One region of the Pectobacterium aroidearum genome, then DNA from elsewhere that is predicted to be linked to it. Evidence: predicted binding sites of a transcription regulator. Region 1 holds the regulator's gene; each other region holds the start of a gene.

What was found. The regulator ArgR, encoded in region 1, controls arginine synthesis, uptake and breakdown. The targets are predictions, from matches to a motif close to ANTGAATAAAAATACANT.
Region 2: argC (N-acetyl-gamma-glutamyl-phosphate reductase) is a predicted target of ArgR. The motif match lies at 5,827-5,844, and genes of this name have one in related genera.
Region 3: argF (ornithine carbamoyltransferase) is a predicted target of ArgR. The motif match lies at 5,906-5,923, and genes of this name have one in related genera.

What each region holds. Positions count from the first base shown of each region.
Region 1 covers NZ_CP166097.1:4,375,869-4,384,104, forward strand. The annotation lists gene AB8809_RS19705 (DNA-binding protein) at 17-391, opposite strand; gene AB8809_RS19710 (DNA-binding protein) at 639-1,025, opposite strand; gene AB8809_RS19715 (helix-turn-helix transcriptional regulator) at 1,213-1,476, shown strand; gene mdh (malate dehydrogenase) at 1,546-2,484, opposite strand; gene argR (transcriptional regulator ArgR) at 2,955-3,425, shown strand; gene tsaD (tRNA (adenosine(37)-N6)-threonylcarbamoyltransferase complex transferase subunit TsaD) at 3,523-4,536, opposite strand; gene rpsU (30S ribosomal protein S21) at 4,764-4,979, shown strand; gene dnaG (DNA primase) at 5,133-6,887, shown strand; gene rpoD (RNA polymerase sigma factor RpoD) at 7,042-8,236, shown strand, end outside.
Region 2 covers NZ_CP166097.1:4,980,357-4,988,592, reverse strand. The annotation lists gene AB8809_RS22530 (ThiF family adenylyltransferase) at 1-671, shown strand, start outside; gene AB8809_RS22525 (ThiF family adenylyltransferase) at 646-1,743, shown strand; gene AB8809_RS22520 (ATP-binding cassette domain-containing protein) at 1,740-3,857, shown strand; gene AB8809_RS22515 (GntR family transcriptional regulator) at 3,861-4,574, opposite strand; gene argE (acetylornithine deacetylase) at 4,629-5,780, opposite strand; gene argC (N-acetyl-gamma-glutamyl-phosphate reductase) at 5,983-6,987, shown strand; gene argB (acetylglutamate kinase) at 7,025-7,798, shown strand; gene argH (argininosuccinate lyase) at 7,861-8,236, shown strand, end outside.
Region 3 covers NZ_CP166097.1:4,694,798-4,703,033, reverse strand. The annotation lists gene ridA (2-iminobutanoate/2-iminopropanoate deaminase) at 1-259, opposite strand, end outside; gene pyrI (aspartate carbamoyltransferase regulatory subunit) at 358-822, opposite strand; gene pyrB (aspartate carbamoyltransferase) at 838-1,773, opposite strand; gene AB8809_RS21170 (YhcH/YjgK/YiaL family protein) at 2,296-2,760, shown strand; gene AB8809_RS21165 (helix-turn-helix transcriptional regulator) at 3,136-3,819, shown strand; gene AB8809_RS21160 (PAS domain-containing protein) at 3,824-4,489, shown strand; partial or broken gene AB8809_RS21155 (hypothetical protein) at 4,633-4,713, shown strand; gene argF (ornithine carbamoyltransferase) at 4,866-5,873, opposite strand; gene rraB (ribonuclease E inhibitor RraB) at 6,035-6,460, shown strand; gene AB8809_RS21140 (GNAT family N-acetyltransferase) at 6,529-7,032, opposite strand; gene AB8809_RS21135 (YjgN family protein) at 7,327-8,236, shown strand, end outside.

The DNA.
Region 1 (8,236 bases):
GCTACTCGCTCGCAGACTAGGCAGTCTGGTCGATGGTGACATCATCCAGCCGAGACAACATCGCTATCGTCCCTTCACGCAAGATGAAATTAATCAGTCGGGTTCGTTCATCAACGGAAAGTTGATGGAAAATATGCACCCACGATGACAGCAGCGTTGGCTCATTATCGATACGATAATATTCTGTTGGCGGATTCTCTTTTACTAGCAGAGAGTTCCTGACCTCGTTCGGCAAACTGCGAATCGAATATTCGACACCGCGTCCTTGAACTCCTTTCCGCCTGCGCTTTTCCCAACCGTCGTCTCGCGCCCGTTTGTTCAGCCCCTGCGGTGACTTCGGCAAACCACCTACGCCAACCAGCTCACTTGTTGCAAACCATTCTTTGTCCATACTCGTCACTCCCTTGTTTGTTTTGAACAGGCATTACATCAACTCGCCCAAAAGTTTCCATATAATAGACTATAATTACCTAAACCGCTAACTTTTACGCGTTACCGACACACCTAAGTAATAAAGAAATGATTAAATCCAGTGCGATGCCGAAACATCGCGATCAAAGCAATACGGTAAAGCGAACAAAAATGCGGGTTCCTTTTTATCGCCAAAGCACACCACCAGAAAGATCGCTTTCGATGACTCAGTCAATCTCCATTGATGAGATAGGTTCCTCGTCCGACGGTGTAATGCCCAGCTGGCTCAGCGTAGACGACACGCCGACGCGAAGAATATAAGCGATTAGCTCATCCCTTTCTTTTTCAGATAGTTGCTGATAAATCTGCATCCATACCGCTAATGCCGCAGGCTGCTTAGCCGAGTAGGCGGAAGGCTCGATTTCGAGTAATAGGGATTTTTTTACTATATCCGGCAAGCTGTGAATTGAGTACTCCACTCCTCTTCCCTGGACGCCTTTACGGCGACGCTTCTCCCATCCATCCTCACGGGCGCGCTTATTCAATCCTTGTCTTGATTTCGGAAGGCCGCCGACTCCAACCAATTCGCTGGTAGCAAACCACTCTTTTTTCATTGCCTTTCATCCTGATAGTGCCATCCCTAACAAAAACGCGCTTATTTGGAAATTAATTGAGAATTTTAAGGAAAATTAATGCTATATTATTTCCAAATAATAATGTCATGTTAGCTCGGCATATAACTAACATCCGTTATTTATACCACTAATCTACAGTCGTCTTATAGCAAATAAGGGAAGGATTATGATTTTAAGGAAACAAGACTGGCATCCCGCTGATATCATTGCTGCACTGCGCAAGAAAAACACGACGCTGGCGGCAGTATCGCGAGCGGCCGGATTAAGCTCATCGACGTTAGCCAACGCGCTCTCACGCCCTTGGCCAAAGGGAGAATGGCTTATTGCTGATGCGCTAAATATCCACCCATCAGAGATTTGGCCAAGCCGATACTACGATCCGGAAACCAATGAGCTTATCGACAGAAAAAAACTCATCCGCCCCGATTAAAAAAGAAAAGCCGGAGATCGACATCTCCGGCTTTTTATTCAACGTCACGTATTACAAGAATCTCAATGATTAATTCTTGATGAACGTCTCGCCTAACTCAATATCCTGCTTCAGCGTATCCAGCATGCTGCTAAGCGCGTTTTGCTCAAAAGCGCTTAATGTGCCGATGTCTTTACGCTCTACAATGCCGTCTTTGCCCAACAGCACCGGCTGAGCGAAGAAACGGGCATGTTTGCCATCGCTTTCAACGTATGCACATTCCACCACACCGCTTTCGCCTTGCAGCGCACGAACCAGAGACAGACCAAAACGTGCAGCAGCCTGACCCATGGACAGCGTCGCCGATCCGCCACCCGCTTTGGCTTCAACAACTTCGGTGCCGGCATTCTGAATACGCTTGGTCAGATCGGCCACTTCCTGCTCGCTGAAGCTGATACCAGGAACCTGAGACAGCAATGGAAGAATCGTCACACCAGAGTGTCCGCCGATAACCGGTACATTAATATCCTGCGGCTGTTTGCCTTTCAGTTCAGCGACAAACGTGTTGGAACGGATGATATCCAGCGTGGTAACGCCGAACAGTTTGTTTTTGTCATACACGCCGGCTTTTTTCAGCACTTCTGCTGCAATGGCAACGGTGGTGTTCACTGGGTTGGTGATAATACCGATACAGGCTTTCGGGCAAGTAACCGCGATTTGCTCAACCAGATTACGCACAATGCCCGCATTGACGTTGAACAGATCGGAACGATCCATACCAGGCTTACGTGCCACACCGGCAGAGATCAGCACGATATCCGCGCCAGCAAGCGCAGGTTTAGCATCTTCACCGCTATAGCCTTTGATCTTCACTGCTGTAGGAATGTGGCTCAGATCGACGGCAACACCTGGCGTGACCGGCGCGATATCGTAGAGGGATAGTTCTGAACCTGAAGGAAGCTGGGTTTTGAGGAGGAGTGCGAGTGCCTGACCGATACCACCTGCTGCTCCGAGAACTGCAACTTTCATCCTAAACTCCTTATTATCGTAAAATAAAAAAGTGCCGTGAATTCATTTGGTTATAAACAGAATATAAAAATGGGGATAAGATCAGTCTACTCATCGTTCTGCAAATGGCATGAGAGACAAAAAAATACGCTATGTCTCTAATAATAAATCAAAAACAACCATTCGTTTGAAAGGTAAGTAAAGTTAATAAGCTATTGAGCTATAACGCGGTGTTCATTCACGTGCAATTAACCTGTGCGCTACATTACACCGATCGATGGCGTCCAAACAACATCATTCTGATAACATTTGATTTACTTTTATGTGACGCAGGACGCATTTTTCGGACTCCCCAAGAGGCGAATTTTTTTGAAAACAGCGACTAGCACATATCTGGTGAAATAGATTGGAATTATACGCGATTTAATTGCATAAAAATTCACACAACTGCATAATAGAAGGATTAACCATAACAATTAATCCGGTGCAGAATGCGAAATTCGACAAAACAAGAAGACCTCGTTAAAGCGTTCAAAGCGCTGTTAAAGGAAGAGAAGTTCAGTTCTCAAAGTGAAATTGTTCAGGCATTGCAAGACGAAGGATTTGAAAATATCAACCAATCCAAGGTGTCACGCATGCTGACGAAATTTGGCGCCGTGCGCACCCGTAATGCAAAAATGGAGATGGTGTATTGTCTCCCAGCCGAACTCGGCGTTCCTACCACATCCAGCCCGTTGAAGAATCTTGTGCTGGACGTGGACTATAACGATGCGGTCATCGTCATCCACACCAGCCCGGGAGCCGCGCAGCTCATCGCCCGTCTGTTGGATTCACTCGGGAAGTCAGAGGGAATCCTCGGCACCATCGCGGGGGATGACACGATCTTCACCACCCCAGCAAGAGGCTTCAGCGTCAAACAGCTTTACGAAGCGATTCTGGTGTTATTCGAACAAGAGCTGTAACGCGCCCGTTCACTGCCGCTCTTCATTGCTCGTTTCTTTACTGCATATTTTTCGCTACGTATAGGCTCTCTACACGTAGCGATTATTGCTAAAAAGCTCATACTGCTGGCAGCTCAGCCAACGGCCAGCGTGGTCGAACGGATACACCCAGCGTCTGACTGGCACCATGCGCCAGACGTACACTGCCCGCATAGGCAATCATCGCGCCATTATCCGTACAGAATTCAGGACGCGCATAAAACACTTCGCCGCCACGTTTCGCCATCACGTCGCCTAAGCGCTGACGCAGCGTCCGGTTCGCACTTACGCCCCCCGCCATGATCAGCCGTTTAAAGCCTGTTTCATCCAACGCACGACGGCACTTAATAGCCAGCGTATCCACCACGGCATCTTCAAATGCGCGGGCAATGTCAGCACGCGTTTGATCGTCATCACCGTTGCTACGAATCGTATTGGCAGCAAACGTTTTTAGCCCGGAGAAGCTGAAATCCAGACCGGGGCGATCGGTCATTGGGCGCGGAAACGTAAAGCGCTGGGAATCTCCCGCCTGCGCCATTTTCGATAGCATCGGCCCACCGGGATAATCCAGCCCCAGCAGCTTCGCCGTTTTATCGAACGCTTCACCCGCCGCGTCATCAATCGACTCACCCAGCAAACGGTACTCACCAATGCCCGTCACGCTGATGAGCTGCGTATGCCCACCAGAAACCAGCAGTGCCACGAAGGGAAACGCCGGTGGATTATCTTCCAGCATCGGTGCCAGCAAATGCCCTTCCATATGATGCACAGGAATCGCCGGCACATCCCAGGCAAACGCCAGAGAGCGGCCGACAGTCGCCCCCACCAGTAACGCGCCGACCAAACCGGGGCCCGCAGTGTAAGCCACACCATCGATATCGCCAGCCTGCAACCCAGCTTCACGCAGCGCTGCCTGAATGAGCGGCACCGTTTTACGCACGTGATCGCGCGAGGCGAGCTCAGGCACAACGCCGCCGTAATCGGCATGTAATTTAACCTGGCTGTATAACTGATTGGCAAGCAAACCGGTTTCTGTGTCATAAATGGCCACACCGGTTTCATCACAGGATGTTTCGATACCCAATACGCGCATTGCTGTTCCTACTTTGATGACGATACAAGCGCTCGTTGAATGCCGCTTGCTTCAAACTGTGGATAGTCTACCATAAGCGCCCTGATTTCTGCGCTGGCCGTGGTTGGGTGTTTTATGATCACCACAATGCTTTACAAAGGCGTCACGTTTGCAGTAGAATTCCGCACCATTTTGAAAAGGCTGGCACAAGGCCAGCGGCAAACCGAATTTATTGAGGTGAGAGGCACATGCCGGTAATTAAAGTACGTGAAAACGAGCCGTTCGACGTAGCTCTGCGTCGCTTCAAACGTTCCTGTGAAAAAGCAGGCGTTCTGGCTGAAGTTCGTCGTCGTGAGTTTTATGAAAAACCAACGACCGAACGTAAGCGCGCTAAAGCTTCTGCAGTGAAACGTCACGCGAAGAAATTGGCTCGAGAAAACGCACGCCGCACTCGTCTGTATTAATTTTCAGGAGGGTTTCCCTCCAACGCGTGATTAATCCGCAGACTTAGCAGTTGCATACGAAGGCCGTGCTTTCCGTAAGGAAGCGCGGCTTGTTGTCGTTTATAAGCTATATCCAATGTAACCACCTTACAGAAAGATATACATCAGGGGCTTATGGCTGGACGAATCCCACGCGTATTTATTAATGACCTGCTGGCTCGTACCGACATCGTCGATCTCATTGACGCGCGTGTCAAACTGAAAAAGCAAGGCAAAAACTACCATGCGTGCTGTCCGTTCCATCACGAAAAAACCCCCTCATTCACCGTAAACGGTGACAAGCAGTTCTACCACTGTTTTGGTTGTGGCGCCCACGGCAACGCCATTGACTTTTTGATGAATTACGATCGTCTCGAATTCGTTGAAACTATTGAAGAACTGGCCACCCAATACGGCCTCGAAGTGCCTTATGAAAGCGGCACTGGCCCAACCCAGTTAGAGCGTCACCAGCGGCAAAGTCTGTACGAATTGATGGGACAGCTCAGCGGGTTCTATCAACAAGCACTTAGCCAATCAGTCGGTACGCCAGCGTTGCAGTATCTGCAACAGCGCGGTTTAAGCGCAGAGGTTATCAGCCATTTTGCGATTGGCTTCGCCCCGCCCGGCTGGGATAACGTTTTAAAGCGCTTTGGCCGCAATAATGACGATCGCAGCACATTGAACGATGCCGGCATGCTGGTGACTAACGATCAGGGCCGAACGTATGACCGCTTCCGCGAACGTGTGATGTTCCCCATCCGCGACAAACGGGGGCGAGTGATTGCCTTCGGCGGACGAGTATTAGGCGATGGTACGCCAAAGTACCTGAACTCGCCGGAAACAGAGATTTTTCATAAAGGTCGCCAGCTGTACGGCCTGTATGAAGCGCAGCAAAGCCATGCGGAGCTAAAACGACTTTTGGTTGTTGAAGGCTACATGGATGTGGTGGCATTGGCGCAGTTTGGTATTGATTATGCAGTAGCGTCGCTGGGCACTTCCACGACTGCCGATCACATTCAGTTACTATTTCGCGCCACCGATCTGGTGGTGTGTTGTTACGACGGGGACCGTGCAGGACGCGAAGCGGCATGGCGCGCGCTGGAAACTGCGCTACCCTATTTGAACGATGGTCGTCAGTTACGCTTTATGTTCCTGCCGGACGGTGAAGATCCCGACACGCTGGTACGTAAAGAAGGCAAAGCCGTCTTTGAACAGCGCATGGAACAAGCCTTGCCGCTGTCGCAGTTTCTGTTTGAGACGCTGCAACAGCAGGTGGATATGAGTTCACCCGATGGCCGTACCAAGCTCAGCACGCTGGCGCTGCCGCTGATAGGTCAGGTTCCGGGAGAAACGCTGCGGCTGTATTTGCGCCAGCAGCTCGGCAATAAGCTGGGTATTTTGGACGACAGCCAATTGGACAGGCTACTGCCAAAAGTGACAGAGCAGGCACAGCCTTATCAGCCGCCGCAACTAAAAGTCACAACTATGCGTATACTTATAGGACTTTTGGTACAAAACCCAAGGCTGGCAGCAGAGGTTCCTGACCTCGCGCTGGAAGGGATTGAAGAAGACAAAGTGGCTGGTTTATCGCTGTTTCAGGATTTGGTGAAAACCTGCAACGCCAGCCCTGGAATGAACATGGGTCTGCTGTTGGAAAAATATCGCGACAGCAAGTACCGCAAACAGCTTGAAACCATGGCTTCATGGAACCATATGATCGTAGAGGAAGAGCTCGACGAGAAGTTCAGAATCAGTCTGGCAGAGCTCTACGATCAGCTGTTGAAACAGCGACAAGAAACATTGATTGCCCGTGACCGAACGCACGGGCTCAGCGCCAAAGAAAAAAAAGAGCTTTGGTCGTTGCAACTGGCGTTGACCAGAAAACACTGATACAGAGGCTTAATTGCCGATAAATAGCAGGGTTGAGCCCTGCAAAGAGCCGCTACAGGGGCCGCGGCGATAAGAAAAATACCCCTAATGCTATTGTTAGCGAACTACGCTGACCGACACCAACCCAAATACTCTGAAGTGTGGATACCGTCTTATGGAGCAAAACCCGCAGTCACAGCTGAAGCTGCTTGTCACCCGTGGTAAGGAGCAAGGCTACCTGACCTATGCTGAGGTCAATGACCATCTGCCGGAAGATATCATCGACTCGGATCAGATCGAAGATATCATCCAGATGATTAACGACATGGGCATCCAGGTGATGGAAGAAGCACCGGATGCAGACGATCTGTTGCTGGCCGAAAACACCAATGATGCCGATGAAGATGCGGCAGAGGCTGCTGCGCAGGTTCTATCCAGCGTTGAATCGGAAATTGGTCGCACTACCGATCCGGTTCGCATGTACATGCGTGAAATGGGTACCGTTGAACTGTTGACGCGTGAAGGCGAGATCGATATCGCCAAGCGTATCGAAGACGGTATCAACCAGGTTCAGTGCTCTGTTGCCGAGTATCCTGAAGCCATCACTTACCTGCTGGAACAATACGATCGCGTTGAAGCGGGCGAAAGCCGCTTGTCCGACCTGATCACTGGTTTCGTCGATCCTAATGCGGAAGAGGACATTGCCCCTACCGCGACGCACGTTGGCTCCGAGCTTTCGAGCGAAGAAATGGATGATGACGACGAAGAATCCGAAGACGACGACGATTCTGAAGACGATAACAGCATCGATCCTGAACTGGCGCGTGAGAAGTTCACCGAGCTGCGTGATCAATATGAAACCACACGCAAGGTGATCAAAGAACACGGCCGCAGCCATGCGCTGGCAGTACAGGAAATCCTGAACCTGTCTGAAGTCTTCAAACAGTTCCGTCTGGTGCCGAAACAGTTCGATTTCCTGGTTAACAGCATGCGTTCCATGATGGATCGCGTCCGTACTCAGGAACGTTTGATCATCAAACTGTGCGTTGAACAATGCAAAATGCCGAAGAAAAACTTCGTCACCATGTTCACCGGCAACGAAACCAACAGCACCTGGTTTGCCGCAGCCGTCGCGATGGGCAAGCCTTGGTCTGAAAAGCTGAATGATGTTGAAGAAGACGTCACCCGCAGCCTGCAAAAACTGCAACAGATCGAAGAAGAAACCGGTCTGACGATCGAGCAGGTGAAAGACATCAACCGTCGTATGTCGATTGGTGAAGCAAAAGCACGTCGCGCCAAGAAAGAAATGGTGGAAGCCAACCTGCGTCTGGTTATTTCTATCGCGAAGAAATACACCAACCGTGGCTTGC
Region 2 (8,236 bases), 600 kb from region 1:
CGTTGATAGATTATAAATCCATGTCCGCTTCGAATGCAGTAAGACATTGCTATTATAGTGATGATTACATTGGAAAGCCTAAGGTAGAGGCGCTTTCTGAGTTCTTAACCAAGATTAATAAAAATATTAAAATTCATACAAGCTTTGAGAAATTTGTACCTAATAGTGATTTATCAACCTTAATTCCTGATGATGCTGACTTAGTTATTAACACATGTGATGAGCCTTATATAGGCCATACTTCATTGAAGTTGGGACGATATGCTCAATCAAAAAATATACCATTTTATGTTGCTGGCGGATTTGATGCCCATTTGATGAGCTCTGGGGAGTTAATTTTTCCACCGAGAACGCCCTGTATTGACTGTGCACAGAGCACTTTTTCAAAGGCATTAAAAGAGTGGAAGCCAGTTTACAGTATGGTAGAGAGCCAGTATTCGGCCTCTTTAACTGCAGCGCAGAGTAATCACTATATTCCTGGTGGTCCAGGGGGGCTGGCAATGATGAGCGGTTTTTCCGCTAATCTATGTTGTATGCAGTTGTTACACTTTCTTTTAGATGACTCCGCATTTTCTTACAATAATCATCGCCATGAATATCTTCCAAACAGCGGTCTGATGACTCAATTCGAATTGGTAAAGCAAAATGGATGCAAAATCTGTAATGGATAATTTTAGATTGCGTCAAAGTGTTGGCATTGTTGTTCAAGACGACATGGTGGAATTTTTTAAATCTAATGTCAGAGAAAGTGTAAAGATAAAAATTAAATTCCCAAAATTAATTTCTCTGTTACAAATGTTTGATGGAAAAACCTCATTAAAATCAATAGTAGAAAAGTTTCCTGGCTTGAATGTTGAACAGCTCGAAAATATTGCTAATTTTTTAAATGTAAATAATGTCCTGATTCACCAGGACTGTTCATATCCTGATGAGATTACGGATAATAAATATAGATTGATTAATACATTTGAAGATTACTGTCATACAACCAGTGAAGTGCTTTCCTGTATTAATCGAATTAAATCCTCAAAGGTTATGATTGTTGGTGTTGGCGCAGTCGGGAGCAATGTGGCAACCTATTTTGCGCATTGTGACGTAGGAACACTGCTTTTTGTTGATCATGACGGTGTTGATCTCAGTAATTTACATCGTCAATATTTTTTTGAGAATGATATTGGAATAAAAAAAAGTGAATCGCTATGTGAAAGTTTAAAAAATATTTCACCGAATATTAACGTTGAAACGATTTTTGATACGATTGATGATGGCTTCTTTCAAAGAAATGAATTGCCATTGGATATTGATTTAATTATTAATTGTGCTGATGAACCTAATGTTGATTATACTAGCAAAATAATTTCATCTTATTGCATGCTTCATCGTATACCGCATATTGTCGGCGGTGGATATAACTTGCATCAAACGTTGATTGGCCAGACTATTATCCCCTATGAGACGTCATGCTTTAACTGCTTTAATCGTTATTTAAATCAAATAAACAGCAAAGATCTCGCTAATGTTAAGAAATTACATCGAACAAAGCGTAAGCTGGGATCGTATTCTCCATTATCTGGCATGGCCGCAAGCCTTGCGAGTCTGGATGCAATAAAATTACTCAGTGGAAAGAAAGAATATTTGCAACAAGCAAGCAAAAGAGTTGAGTTTAACCTACGGACGCTATCTTTTAATGTCAAGGATGTTCCCCGTGATCCGCTGTGTGAATGGTGTGGAGATAAAAAATGAGCGAAATTATTTTTGAAGGTATAGAAACACACAATCTGAAAAATATAAGTGTTAAGATACCAGTAAATAAAATAACGGTTATCTATGGGCGCTCAGGTGCGGGGAAAAGTTCTTTAGCATTCTCATCCATTTATCAATTATGTAAAGATGAGTTTGATGCCATAGAGAATGGTTATTTGAATGAGGGTGATTATAAGATTACACACTATGATGGGTTAAAGTCAGCAGTTGCGTTGCCGCAGCGAAATACGAATAATAATCCTCGTTCAACAATATATTCATATTTAAATATTCCACAAGCATTGTCGTCGTTAAAGGTTAAGAGTAATTTATCAATACCTGATTATCATCAGCTAAAATTGAATAAGTATGAGAATGCTTGCACACATTGCTTTGGCCGTGGTGAAGTTGAGGTGGTTGATGAGGGTTTGTTAATAAATGAAAATTGTCGATTAGATGAGGGGCCTTTTTCATGTTGGAACGGTGGGCCTCTATCTGATTATCGAAAACAAATTTTATTATCTTATTGTCATAGGGAAGGGATAAATATAGAAAGAACCTTCTCATCGCTCTTAAAAAAAGAAAAAGATCTTATTCTTTACGGAATGGAAGCAAGCGGAAAATTATTAGTAAAATATAATCATAAAGGGAAAATAAAGAAAAAAGAATGCTATTATGAAGGTGTAGTGCCCTATGTATTCAGTCAAGAAAATAGTAAATACAAAAAAGAAGTAACGTGTCCTTCATGTAAAGGCATTAGAATAAATAAAAAACTATCAAGTTTAAATATTATAACATTAAGTTTTGATGATTTTCTATCATTGCCAATATCAAAATTATGCACGGTGCTTGAAAGTGATTTTAGTGAATCAACATTGTTTAGAGTCTTATCCTCAATTAACAATATCGGGTTAGGATATTTGAGTTTATCACGATCGATTCCTAGCCTTTCAGGTGGTGAATTGCAAAAACTCATGTTTAGTCGGTTACTGACCTCAAATACAACCGGTATGCTTATTGTTATTGATGAAATATCATCTCAGATTAACCCTGTGGATTACCCTGATATTTTATCAAAAATACGGAAAATAGCAGAAAAGAATACTGTAGTACTAGTGGAACATAGCCAGTACTTTATTGATCATGCAGATAAAACTATTCATATTGGTAAGTTCGCAGGTTCTGCGGGTGGCGAAATATGTGAAGATGAAATTATTCAACCATTAAAAAACACAAATAGCAGGAATAAAATTTCTGACTTCCATCATTTTAAAGATCTTAATAAAAATAATATAATTAATCAAAATGTAAGCTTCCCGAAGGGAGGTGTTACTATTTTTTCTGGAATATCGGGTTCTGGAAAATCATCTTTGGCGAAGGCTATCCTTGATGCTACTGAATCAACTTACATTAGCCAAAAATTACCCTCTTATACTGGCCGTTCTTCAGTGGCATCTATAGCTGGATTAAATAAATCTATTGCCAGCTATTTTGCAAAAAAAACAGGAGTAAATGATGTTTTTTTTCTTCCTGGCATAGATAAAAACGGGCATGGAGGCAGGTGTAAGGTCTGCGAAGGTAAAGGTGTTATAAAATATGAAAGAGGGTTTGAAAAAGACATCTACATTACTTGTCATGAATGTAATGGGATGCTTTTTGATGCACACTTGGATGAGGTAAATATGGATGTCAATGGTATAAATATCATTGACATTTATAATACTGAGTTGAAGGATCTTCTTAGCTATTTTAACGATCCAAAAATTGATCACATACTTGTGACGCTCGACACCTTAGGATTATCTCATTTAAAACTAAATAGAAAAACGCAATCACTCTCTGGGGGAGAGATGCGTAGAATAAAGCTGTGCGAGATGTTATCGAAAAAAAGGAAAAGTAATAAGCTACTCTTTATCGATGAGCCAACTGCTGGCCTTGATCCCGAGACAGCGTCGAAAGTCTTGGATTTTATCTACCAAAAAGCTTCGTTATTTGGTGCAATCGTCGTGATTGAACATCGGCCTGAGGCGGAAGATTATGCTGACTTTAAGGTCTCTATTGGTCCAGGTTCCGGTGAACAAGGTGGACAAATCTTGGCTCAGGAAAAAATTTAAGTCTTACGGCGACTGGCGGAAGGTTAGGTTATCGAGGTTTAAGGGGATGACGTAGGTACAGGTGTAGTTGATGTCGATGATATCGCTCGATTCGTACACGCGACCGCCCTGTAAAATGCCGCGATTAAGAATATGCATCGCGGCCGTGCCTTTCTTGCAGTCCAGCAGCTCAGCCTGAGCTTTGGTGACGTTCACTGCCTGATAATGCGTCAGGTAGTGTGAAATCGCATAGCCCTTGCTGAGTACATACTGCTGAATAGAACCTTCAATAATCTTCTGATTCATCTCCGGGAAGTCTGCGGCAGGCATTTTCGATATCTCGATCTGTACCTTACGGTTATCGACATAACGTAATCGGCTGAATTCCCAGATAAACTCTTTATCACTGATAGCAAATACCTGCTGCTCCTCTCGGTTCGGCAGGCGCTTATGTAGGCTAAGCAGGCGGGATGAAATCTGATTAAATTTCTTTTCGGTAATCGAGTTGTACACCAGCGGGTTACTGCGTACGCCCTGATTAATAAAATTACCTGAACCCTGCACCATATGGATCGCACCAATACTGGCGAGCTTTTCCAACGCCTGGCGGATAGTGAAGCGTGACACACCGTATTCCTCCGCCAACTGGCGTTCCGGCGGCAGCTTTTCCGGCAGTGGGTCGGTGTGCTGATAGATTTTGCTCAGTAAATCCTGCGCGATGAAATCTTTCTTTTTCATGGACGGTCTCAAAATAGCCCTGCCAGCGTAGCTGACAAGGCCGTTTGCGTTGGATCAGTGATGGCAGAAGTGGTGAATCACCTGCGAAATCAGCTCCCGCGTTGGTTTGATAAACTTGGTATCAATGTATTCATCCGGCTGGTGCGCCTGTTCGATCGATCCCGGCCCCAGAACCAGCGTCGGGCACAGGGTCTGAATAAACGGCGCTTCGGTGCAGTAGTTCACGATTTCCGTTTTCGTCCCCAGTAACTTCTCTACGACCGAGACCAAGCGGTGATCCGGTGGGCATTCATAGCCAGGAATCGGCGGGTGCAGTTCGCTAATGGTCAACCGACCCGGCCAGCGCTGGCTGACGGGCTCAAGCGCTTCTGACAGCAGTCCGTCCAGATCGTTAAGCGTGATACCCGGCAGTGGGCGGATATCCATATGCAATTCACAGCAGCCGCAGATGCGGTTAGCAGCATCGCCACCGCGAATGTGGCCGAGATTCATGGTGGGGTGAGGAATGTGGAAAATCGGGTTGTGATAGCGTTCCTGTAGGGTGTTGCGTAGCACCAGCAGGTGGGAAATCGCCTCATGCATCAGCTCAATCGCGTTCACGCCGCGTGAAGGATCGCTGGAATGGCCGGACTGTCCCTGAATACGGATCGCGTTGGACATATGGCCTTTGTGTGCCCGCACTGGCTGCAACGAAGTCGGTTCGCCAATGATGGCGCAGTCCGGGCGAATCTGCGTAGATTCGGAGAAATATTTGGCACCGGCCATGGTTGTCTCTTCATCCGCTGTCGCCAGCACATAAAGCGGCTTCGTCAGTTTGGTCGGATCGATATCGCGCAAGGCATCCAGAATAAAGGCAAAGAACCCTTTCATATCCGCGGTGCCCAGACCGTACAGCTTATTGTCGTGTTCGGTCAGCGTGAAAGGGTCGCGCGTCCAGCGGCCGTCGTCGAACGGGACGGTGTCGGTGTGCCCTGCCAACAATAAGCCACCTTTTCCTTCACCAATCCGCGCCAGCATATTAAATTTATTGAGGGTGCCGGGAACCGGTTGGACCTCTACATGGAAGCCGAGATCGCCGAACCAGCCTGCCAGCAGGTTGATTAAGGTATGATTACTTTGATCGAGCGCGCTGTCGGTGGCACTGATGGACGGTGTAGCGATCAATGCCCGATATAGCTCAATAAAAGGGGGTAAATTCATCTTCACTGTTGACAGCCTCTGGTTAGGATAGTATCAATATTCATGCATTTATTTTGAATAAAAATACAATATTGCTCGGCGAAAGGAAACCCAAAGGTACGGCGATGGCGATTCGTCACTTTCACTGAGTTTCGCGGGTGAACAGCGTACCGACGCTGGTGAGCCCTGTTACCTGTTCCATAGATAAATAAGAAGGTATACGGATCCCATGCTGAATACGCTGATTGTTGGTGCAAGTGGTTATACCGGCGCTGAGCTTGCGCTCTACCTGAACCGTCACCCACAGATGAACATAACCGCTTTGATGGTTTCTGCGCAAAGTGTCGATGCAGGAAAATTGATTTCTGATTTACATCCGCAGCTCAAAGGCATCATCGACGTACCGGTAAAACCGCTGACCGATGCTGAAGAAGCAGCGAAAGGCGTGGATGTCGTTTTTCTGGCGACTGACCACAAAGTCAGCCACGATCTGGCCCCGGTTTTTCTGGCAGCTGGCTGCACTGTTTTTGATTTGTCCGGCGCGTTCCGCGTACAGGACGCCGAGTTTTATCGTCGCTATTATGGTTTTGAGCATCAGCATCCTGACTGGCTGGCAAAAGCGGTTTATGGGCTGGCCGAATGGCGCGCGGAAAGCGTAAAACAGGCACAACTGATTGCCGTTCCGGGCTGTTATCCCACGGCCGCGCAGCTGGCGCTGAAGCCGCTGCTGGACGCACAACTGCTGAATCCGGCTCAGTGGCCAGTGATTAATGCCGTCAGCGGCGTGAGCGGGGCGGGGCGTAAAGCGTCAATGACCAACAGCTTCTGCGAAGTCAGCTTTCAACCGTACGGCATTTTCAACCACCGCCATGAGCCTGAAATTTCAACGCACCTCGGCACCCCGGTGATCTTCACACCGCATTTGGGCAACTTCGCCCGCGGCATTCTGGAAACCATCACCTGCCGCCTGCAATCGGGTGTAACCCAGCAGGATGTCGCCGAAGCCTATCACAACGCCTATCACGATAAGCCACTGGTGCGTTTGTATGATAAGGGTGTTCCGGCGCTGAAATCTGTTGTTGGCCTGCCGTTCTGCGATATCGGTTTCTCCGTTGACGGTGAGCACCTGATCGTGGTGGCAACCGAAGATAACCTGCTGAAAGGCGCAGCGGCACAGGCCGTGCAATGCATGAACATTCGTTTTGGTTTCCCTGAAACCCAATCGTTAATTTAATGACTACTGGTCCCGACATTTCGAGGCGTGAAGCATAATGAATCCGTTAATTATCAAGTTAGGTGGCGTTTTACTGGATAGCGAAGAAGCGCTGGAGCGTCTGTTCACCGCGCTGGTGGCTTACCGTCAGGAACATCAGCGCCCTCTGGTGATTGTGCACGGCGGCGGCTGTCTGGTGGATGACCTGATGAAAAAGCTGTCGCTGCCTGTTGTGAAGAAAAATGGCCTGCGTGTCACGCCTGCCGATCAGATCGATATCATCACCGGTGCGCTGGCGGGGTCTGCTAACAAAACGCTGCTGTCATGGGCGAAGAAGCATGACATCAACGCGGTCGGCCTGTGTCTGGGCGATGGTGGCAGCACGACGGTCACGCAGTTAGATGAAGCGCTGGGCTTTGTGGGTAAAGCGGAAGCGGGATCGCCTGCGCTGCTGAACACGCTGCTGTCTGCGGGTTATCTGCCTGTCGTCAGCTCTATCGGGATTACGGCGCAGGGCGACCTGATGAACGTCAACGCCGATCAGGCGGCGACGGCGCTGGCGCAAACGCTAGGCGCGGATTTAATCCTGCTGTCTGACGTGAGCGGCATTCTGGACGGTAAAGGTCAGCGTATTGCCGAAATGACGGCGGAAAAAGCCGAACAGCTGATTGCTCAGGGCATCATCACCGATGGCATGATTGTTAAGGTTAACGCCGCGCTGGATGCCGCTCGTGCGCTGGGTCGTCCGGTTGATATCGCCAGCTGGCGTCATGCTGAACAGCTACCTGCGCTGTTCAACGGTGTGGCGATTGGTACGCGTATTCTGGCGTAAGTCGTTTCTGGGTATGGCATGATGCCATACCAACGTAAATGATATTTTTGGGAGTAAGGGTTATGGCTTTGTGGGGCGGTCGGTTTAGTCAGGCAGCAGATCAGCGTTTTAAACAATTTAATGACTCACTGCGGTTTGATTACCGTCTGGCGGAACAGGACATCGTTGGCTCGATCGGCTGGTCGAAAGCGCTGGTGACGGTCAATGTGCTCAGCGAGCAGGAGCAGCAACAGCTGGAACAGGCGCTGAATGCGCTGTTGGTTGAGGTACAAGCTGACCCTGAGATGATCCTGCAAAGCGATGCAGAAGACATTCACAGCTGGGTTGAACAGCGTCTGATCGAGAAAGTGGGCGATTTAGGTAAAAAGCTGCATACCGGTCGTAGTCGTAACGATCAGGTCGCCACCGACCTGAAACTCTGGTGTAAGGCGCAGATTG
Region 3 (8,236 bases), 320 kb from region 1:
CCAGGGTGAAGTCGTGCAGGTCTTTCACAAATACCGTCGTTTTCACGATATCGGAAACTTTCAGGCCAGCGGCTTCCACAATTGCCTGTACGTTTTCCAGCGACTGACGCGTTTGAGCAGTAATGTTATCTGCTACCAGACCGCTTTTCGGGTTCACTGGAATCTGACCGGACGTGATGATCATGCTGCCGAGGTCGACGCCCTGAACATAAGGGCCGATGGCGGCAGGGGCGTGCTCAGTGCTGATAGTACGTGACATGGTATCTCCTTGATGGGGGCGTAAAAGGAACGCGGACGCAGCCATTATTCAAAAAAGCCCCGCCGCAGGCAATGTTCATCGCGGGGCAAAGCAGAAAACTAGCGATCTTGCAGTACGGCCTGACGCTCAAACTCTTTCTCGCAGTACTTACACTTCAGGTGAACATCGCCATCGCGCTGTTTAACGCTGAACGACGACGACACCGGTTCGCTGCGGCTGATGCAGTTGCTATTCGGGCAAGTGAGCACGCCAGTAATGTGTTCTGGCAGCGTCGGCACCAGTTTGCGCACCACGTCATAGTCATCAATCTGATTGACGGTCGCCTGCGGTGCGTAGATCGCCAACTGGTTCGCTTGCTCTTCGGTCAGGAAGATATTTTCGATCTTGATCAGATCTTTGCGCCCAAGGTGGTTGGACGGCAAGTTCAGGCCGATGGTGATGCGCTGGTCTGTCGCGGTCAGTTTAAACAGCGTCAGCAGTTTAAAACCTACCTGTGCGGGAATATGGTCGATCACCGTGCCACGTTTGATCGCTTCAACCTGTAATTTATTATCGTGTGTCATGATGGTTTCTTCCTCTTACAGAACCAGTTCGCGATTCAGGACCAGCGCCAACAGCGCCTGACGAGCGTAAATACCGTTGCCCGCCTGTTGGAAATAATAAGCGTAAGGCGTGGTATCCACATCGATGGTGATCTCATCGACGCGCGGCAGCGGGTGCAGCACTTTCAAATTCGGGCGGGCGCTGTGCAGGTCAGCCGCCCGCAGGACAAACTGGGATTTGATGTTGATGTACTCGGACGGATCCAGACGCTCTTTCTGCACGCGCGTCATGTACAGAATATCCAGCTCACCGACGACTTCGTCGATGCTGTTGTGCAGGCTGTAAGCAATATTCTTCTCTTTCAGCATGCTCAGAATGTAGTCCGGCATCGCCAGCGCGTCTGGAGCGATGAAATAGAAGCGGTTGCCTTCAAACTTCGCCAGCGCCTGCGTGAGTGAATGCACGGTGCGGCCATATTTCAAATCACCGACCATCGCGATGTTGATGTTGTTCAGGCGCCCCTGCGTTTCCTGAATGGTGAACAAATCGAGCAGCGTTTGCGTCGGGTGCTGGTTCGCACCGTCACCGGCGTTCAGTACCGGAATGCCGCCGGAAAACTCGGTCGCAAGGCGGGACGCGCCTTCCTGCGGGTGACGCATCACGATGGCATCAACATATTGGCTGATAACGGAGATGGTGTCGGCCAGCGTTTCGCCTTTTTTCCCCAGCGAGGTGTTGTTGCTGTCGGCGAAGCCGACGACGGAGGCACCAAGACGATGCATCGCGGTTTCAAAGGATAAACGCGTCCGGGTTGAGGCCTCGAAGAAACAGCTGGCAATCACTTTATGTTTTAACAGCTCAGGCTGAGGCTTGGCTTTCAGGCTGGCGGCAACACGCAGCGTCAGTTCCAAATCTTCCCGACTGAGGTCGTTAATCGAAATAATATGCTTTTGATAGAGCGGATTGACCATGGTGTCTTTCTCCTCACGAGTAAACAGGAAATGTCGTATCTGACTGCCCGAGCTGTCGGCAAAAATGCCTGATTCGCTTTTTGATGCCACAACGTGACGACCTGTAAAGGTTGCCGTCGTGGACGATAGGGCACAAAAAAAAGCCCCTCATTGAGGGGCTTTCTTAATGAAATAATTGAGCAACGGAAAGGAAAACGCTGGCTGGCTGCCGGATGGCAGTTGTGGTTGAGAACCAACATAAGCAGCGGATTTTTTGGTGTAACGGTGCATGACCCCTCCCGGCAAACTGTCGGGAATTATACGCGCCGACTAGGCTATTTCAAGCAGAAAACGTGGTTTTTTACGCATCGCAATCGGTTGCGGATAGGGTGCGGTATGCATAACGCTCGCGGGTGGAAGAGGGGAGACTGAGAAGAGTGATGGGCAGTTCACTTTTTCGTATTAACGCGCTGGCGGGTGTCACATTTGGAGAGTATAAGGATTATAAAACAGAGTTTCATTTTTTCTATCAACGAGGTTTTTATGATTACTGGCAATGTCCACCACCTTGAACTGGTTCCTTATCTGCCTGCCAAACTGCGTGAAGCAATTGAATACGTGAAGAAAAACATTACGGCGGATACCCCGCTGGGCAAGCATGATATCGAGGGCAACAGCGTGTTTGTGCTGATCTCCAACGACAGCACCGATCTGCTGGAAAAACGCCGCGCCGAGTATCACGCCAAATATCTGGACATTCAGATTGTGCTGTCCGGCGTGGAAGGGATGACGTTCAGTAACCTGCCTGCGGGCAAGCCGGATACCGATTGGTTGGCGGATAAAGATATTGCCTTCCTGCCATCGGGTGAACAGGAAAAACAGTTTGTGATGCAGGAAGGGGATTTTGTCGTCTTCTTCCCAGGTGAAGTACACAAACCGCTGTGTGCTGTTGGTGAACCGGCACACGTACGCAAAGCTGTAGTGAAAATCGACGCGTCGCTGGTGTAGGATTTTTGTGAACAAGGAACGTTCAGCCATAAAATGGAAGAAAATGATGCCTCAGATGCCTCTCGGTGGTTTTCCCCTTCTACAGAGTGGTAAAGGAAAAACTACGTAAATACCGCAAGGCATAGAAAAAAATAGCCAGTCAGTTGCTTAACTGACTGGCATTATTAAGAAAATGATTTTCTTGCTAGAAAACCTTATGACCTTTCGATTATAGGTATATTATTACTTTAATTTATGTAGGATGTTTTCCCTGGCATTGGCCTGTCACAGACTTTTTATTCTATTTCAGTTTTTATAAACAGGTGCATATCAGGTACGGCATATTTTATGTAGGGTAATTTTAATGTAGGGTAATTTTAATGTAGGGATACACTGATGACACAAATTACGTTACCTGACAGACTAATCGCAATGTTTGAAAGCGATCCTCTTGTCGGCTGGGCAATAAAAGACACAAATTCCCGTTTTGTTTATGTCAATAACACCTTTAAAACCTGGCAAACCATATCAACTCGTTATGATTATGAAGGCTTGAACATTAGGGATATCCCTGTTCCTGTCGCCGAATTTTCAGACATTTTTAATCAGCAGGAACGAGAGATAGAGCGTACTGGTAAGGCGGTGAGAGCCATTACAACGCATATTCAAGGCACGGAAAAAATAATGCAGCCTGCCTACAATATTCAGGAGCCAATCTATGATGAACATCGCAACTGTATAGGCACAGTTATCAGCGTCAGGCATGTTAGGATCATCACACCGACCTCGTTGCTAAATGGAACCATAATTCAACACTCCACCTTCGAGCCCCCTTCTACAATATTTACTGAGAAGGAATGGGAGGTTATTTACCTGCTTGTCTGTGGGATGATGCTTAAAGATATAAGCAGCATCCTCTCAATCACCGTCGATGCTGTTAACAGCAGACTCAGAAGCTGCTACAGAAAAACAGGTTTGAATTCAGTATCAGGCCTAAAGGAATACTGTAGAGATAACCGATTTGATAACTACATCCCGCTGTTCTTTCTGAAAAAAGGACATATCATTATCAGAGGTTAACCTGATGGACCCAGATTTGACTCCTGTTGAGTATTACTTTGATAACTCTTTGTTTGGCTGGGCAATAAAGGACTGTAACTCTCAGTATGTTTATGGCAATAAGATGGCATGTCAGTATTTCGGCGTAACAGAAAATAAACTTGTAGGCTGTCTCGACACTGACTTAACGCCCGATATCAGCGAGCACTACGGTCATATACTGTATGACGACCAAAAAATATTGACCACAAATGAAATGAGTATTGTCCTCAAAACATTTGATTACGGAAGACGAAATAGACTCAGGTCTTTTCTGGTGGAGAAGCGTCCTTGGCGGCTCAATGATGGCAATGACGGGATTGTTTGCACCTACATAGAAATCACCAATGTTTACTTTTCAACCTTTCTTATGCCATGCGAAAGGAAGCCCATTGTGTTCACCCGACCGGCAAATATTTTTACAGACAAAGAGTGGGAGGCCGTTCTTTTACTGCAGAGCGGGGTAAAGCAGAACCGTATTCCGGACATACTCGGTATAAGTTCCTCAACGCTTCGTAACAGGATAACGCGTTGCTGTGATAAAGCAGGAGTGGCAAACAGCACCGCCCTGATCCAACACTGCAACCAAAAAGGATGGGATAACTACATACCTCCTTTTTTTCTGATAAAAGGGCATGTATCGATTACCTGAGGGGCTGTGGTTCGAGCCTCTCATGTCAAAATTACGGGAAAGGACTCTAAGCCGAGCAGTTAAGGAGCAGTTGAACGATCCAACTACTGTGTAAGAATCCACAAACGTGCCTTGCTTTCGGATTTTTTATGTACATTGCTTAGGCTCTCGACCTTGTTTCCTGCTACGACGCTACCCGTAATCCTCTGACCTCTTTCGGTGATTTTCTTGAGCCTGAATTGATTGAGCCTGAATTGATTGCGCATTGTCCCGCACTCACTGGGGCTGCTAAATGCCCGGAGTCAGGCGAGAGAACATCGACACGGGATAATCCCACTGAAAAAGAGCCTTCCCACCTCTGATCTGTTTTTAAAACATATCAAAGGCAGGATAAATCTTAATCTTGCGCTAGCGTAGCGACCATCACCGCTTTGATGGTGTGCATACGGTTTTCCGCCTGATCGAACACGATGCTGTGCGCGGATTCAAAGACCTCGTCCGTGACTTCCATTCCACCGTGCAGACCGTATTGTTCTGCCATTTGTTGGCCCATCGTCGTCTGATCGTCGTGGAAAGCGGGCAGGCAGTGCAGGAATTTCACCTGCGGATTGCCCGTCGCAGCAATCATCGCCGCGTTCACCTGATACGGCTTCAGCAGCGCGATGCGCTCCTGCCAGGTCTCTTTCGGTTCCCCCATGGAAACCCAGACGTCGGTATAAATGAAATCTGCGCCTGCGACGCCCGTAGCGATATCTTCCGTCAGTGTGATGCTGCCGCCAGTTTGCTCTGCCGCGGCCTGACACTCTGCCACCAGACCAGCATCTGGCCAGCAGGCTTTTGGCGCAACGAGGCGTAGATCCAGCCCGGTCAGCGCTGCTGCTTCCAACATGGTGTTGCCCATGTTATTGCGCGCATCGCCCACGTAAACGAGCGTCATTTCTGACAGCGGTTTACCCGGCAAATGTTCCTGCATCGTCAGCAGATCCGCCAGTAGCTGCGTAGGGTGGAATTCGTTCGTCAGTCCGTTCCAGACTGGCACACCGGCGTATTGCGCCAGCGTTTCGACAATCTGCTGGCCATAGCCGCGATATTGAATGCCGTCGTACATTCTTCCCAGCACGCGAGCGGTATCTTTGATGGATTCTTTATGGCCGATTTGGCTACCGCTTGGGCCGAGATAGGTCACTTGCGCGCCCTGATCGTATGCAGCAACTTCGAAAGAGCAGCGAGTACGAGTCGAATCTTTTTCGAAGATGAGTGCGATGTTTTTACCTTGCAGGCGGCGGACTTCTGTCCCGTTTTTTTTATCGGCTTTCAGTTTCGTTGACAGGGCTAAAAGATTGGCAATTTCTGCGGGTGTAAAATCCATTAACCTTAAAAAATGACGCTTGTAGAACGGTTGCATGATGTACATCTCCATGTGGCTCAACATCATTGGTTGAATTAAAATTCACTTTATATGTGTAATTATTCAAATTCAAGTGGTGATATCAAACTTTGTGGTGGAGCAAGCCGCAGGGCTGTGGGACAATAAGCAATATTACGTCGATTAATGAGGACTGAGGCATGGCAAACCGCGAATTACTGGAAGAGCAACGGGAAGAGACACGCCTGATCATTGAAGAACTGCTGGATGATGGCAGCGATCCTGACGCGCTCTATACCATTGAACACCATTTCTCTGCTGAAAAGTTTGAAGTGTTGGAAAAAGTCGCTGTAGAAGCCTTCAAACTGGGCTACGAAGTGACGGATGCGGAAGAACTGGAAGTGGAAGATGGCGTGTTGCTGATGTGCTGTGATGCCATCAGTGAAGTTGCGCTGAATGCGGAACTGATCGACGCACAGGTAGAACAACTGCTGGCGTTGGCAGAACGCCACGGTGTGAATTACGACGGCTGGGGTACCTACTTCGAAGATCCAGATGGTGAAGGCGAAGAAGACGGGGATGATGAAGATTTTTATGACGAAGACGATGACGGCAAGCGCCACTAAGTCATTCATCTCAAAGTACACGCCTCACTGAATGCCGCAGGAATACCCTGCGGCGTTTTTATTTGCTTTTACAGCACCTTCAGCATCGTTACTTCACAGTCGGTGTGGCCTGTGTTGCCCATTGAGTGGGGAATCGGCTCGAAGCCCAATGATTCATACAGGCGGATCGCGCTGGTCAGGTGACCCGTCGTTTCCAGATAACAGCGGCGAAAGCCGTGCTGACGCGCAAAATCAAGCGCTTGTATCGCTAATTGGCGCGCCAGCCCTTTGCCCCGCGCGATGGGTAAGAAATACATTTTCTGCAATTCACACACATCTTCGTCACCCGCGACCAGTGGTGCAATGCCGCCGCCGCCCACGACACAGCCTTCGTATTCAATTACCCAGTAAGCGCTTTGCGGCTGGCTATAGAGGGCAAACAGCGCGTCCAGATTCGGATCGGACACGGTGTAGCCTTTATCAGCCGTCAAACCAAATTCAGCAGAAACCTGACGGATGACCCGAGCGATAGCGGCATCGTCCTGCGCAGTGATTGGGCGTACCTGAAGCTTGGCGGAGGTCGCGGTTGTCATAATACGTACTCTTGTTCTTACGGTTTACGAGGGGAATGATCCTGGCCGATTGTAATACCATTTCAGACCACATTGATGCAACGTCTATACCTGTCAGGCCGACGTTACGGATATGTGAGTTTCTCTATGGCTTTCCCTATTCCTTGTAATTTACAAGTATATAAACTTGTTTAATTGCTGTTAACTTTTATTGTTGTGATTAACAGGACATGCTTAAATAAGCCGCTTTTTGTATGCCCATAACGTGTCGAATGATGCGTCTATGAGGCTTATTTCTTTTAGGATGAAAGGTTTATGACAATCAATACTTCAGAAAATAACACGCAGCATCGCGTGAAGTTTCATGGTAAGGCCGGGGAATATTTTGCAATTTGGTTGGTGAATGCGTTATTAACGGTCATCACTCTGGGAATTTATTCTGCCTGGGCTACCGTACGTCGCCGTCGTTATTTTTACGGCAACACGGAAATTAACGGTGACCGTTTTGATTACCATGCAGATCCCATTCAGATTCTCAAAGGGCGTTTGCTGGTTATCGCTGGAATCATTCTGTTTTATATCATATTGGCGATGTCACCCACGCTCGGTACTATTATCGCACTGGCATTTGCGGCACTTATTCCAATTATTGTGATCCGTAACTGGCGTTATAACGCCATTATGTCCAGCTACCGTGGCGTCCGTTTTAACTATGATTGCCAGACTGGCCGCGCGTATTGGGTATTGCTGTTTTGCCCTATTCTGCTGATGCTGGCTTTTTATATCGCTCTGGTTGTTGTGGTCATGATCGGTATGCAGAGTAATAGCCCTATTCTGATTGGGTTCATTGCACTGGCGATTGCTATTCCAGGGTTTGCTGCGGTAAACGGCATCATGAAAATGATGCAGCTTGATTTCTATGTGAATAACCTGTCCTTCGGGAAAACCGCGTTTAAAGCGGAATTGACGAAAGCGGCATTTATTAAATTCGCCTTGGTTAGCTTGCTGATTTTTGTGCCTTTCCTGATCGCAGCGCTGTCGTTCATGAGCTCCTTCATTTTCACGCTGTTCCAAACCATTATGATGGGCGGCGGCAATGAAGATCTCATACTGATGATGCTACTGAGCAATGCCTTTAATTTTATTATGATGTTCATTGTGGCGCTGCTGGGCGTGCTGGTTTCCAGCAGCTATCTGGTAGTCGCACAGCGTAATTATCTGTTTA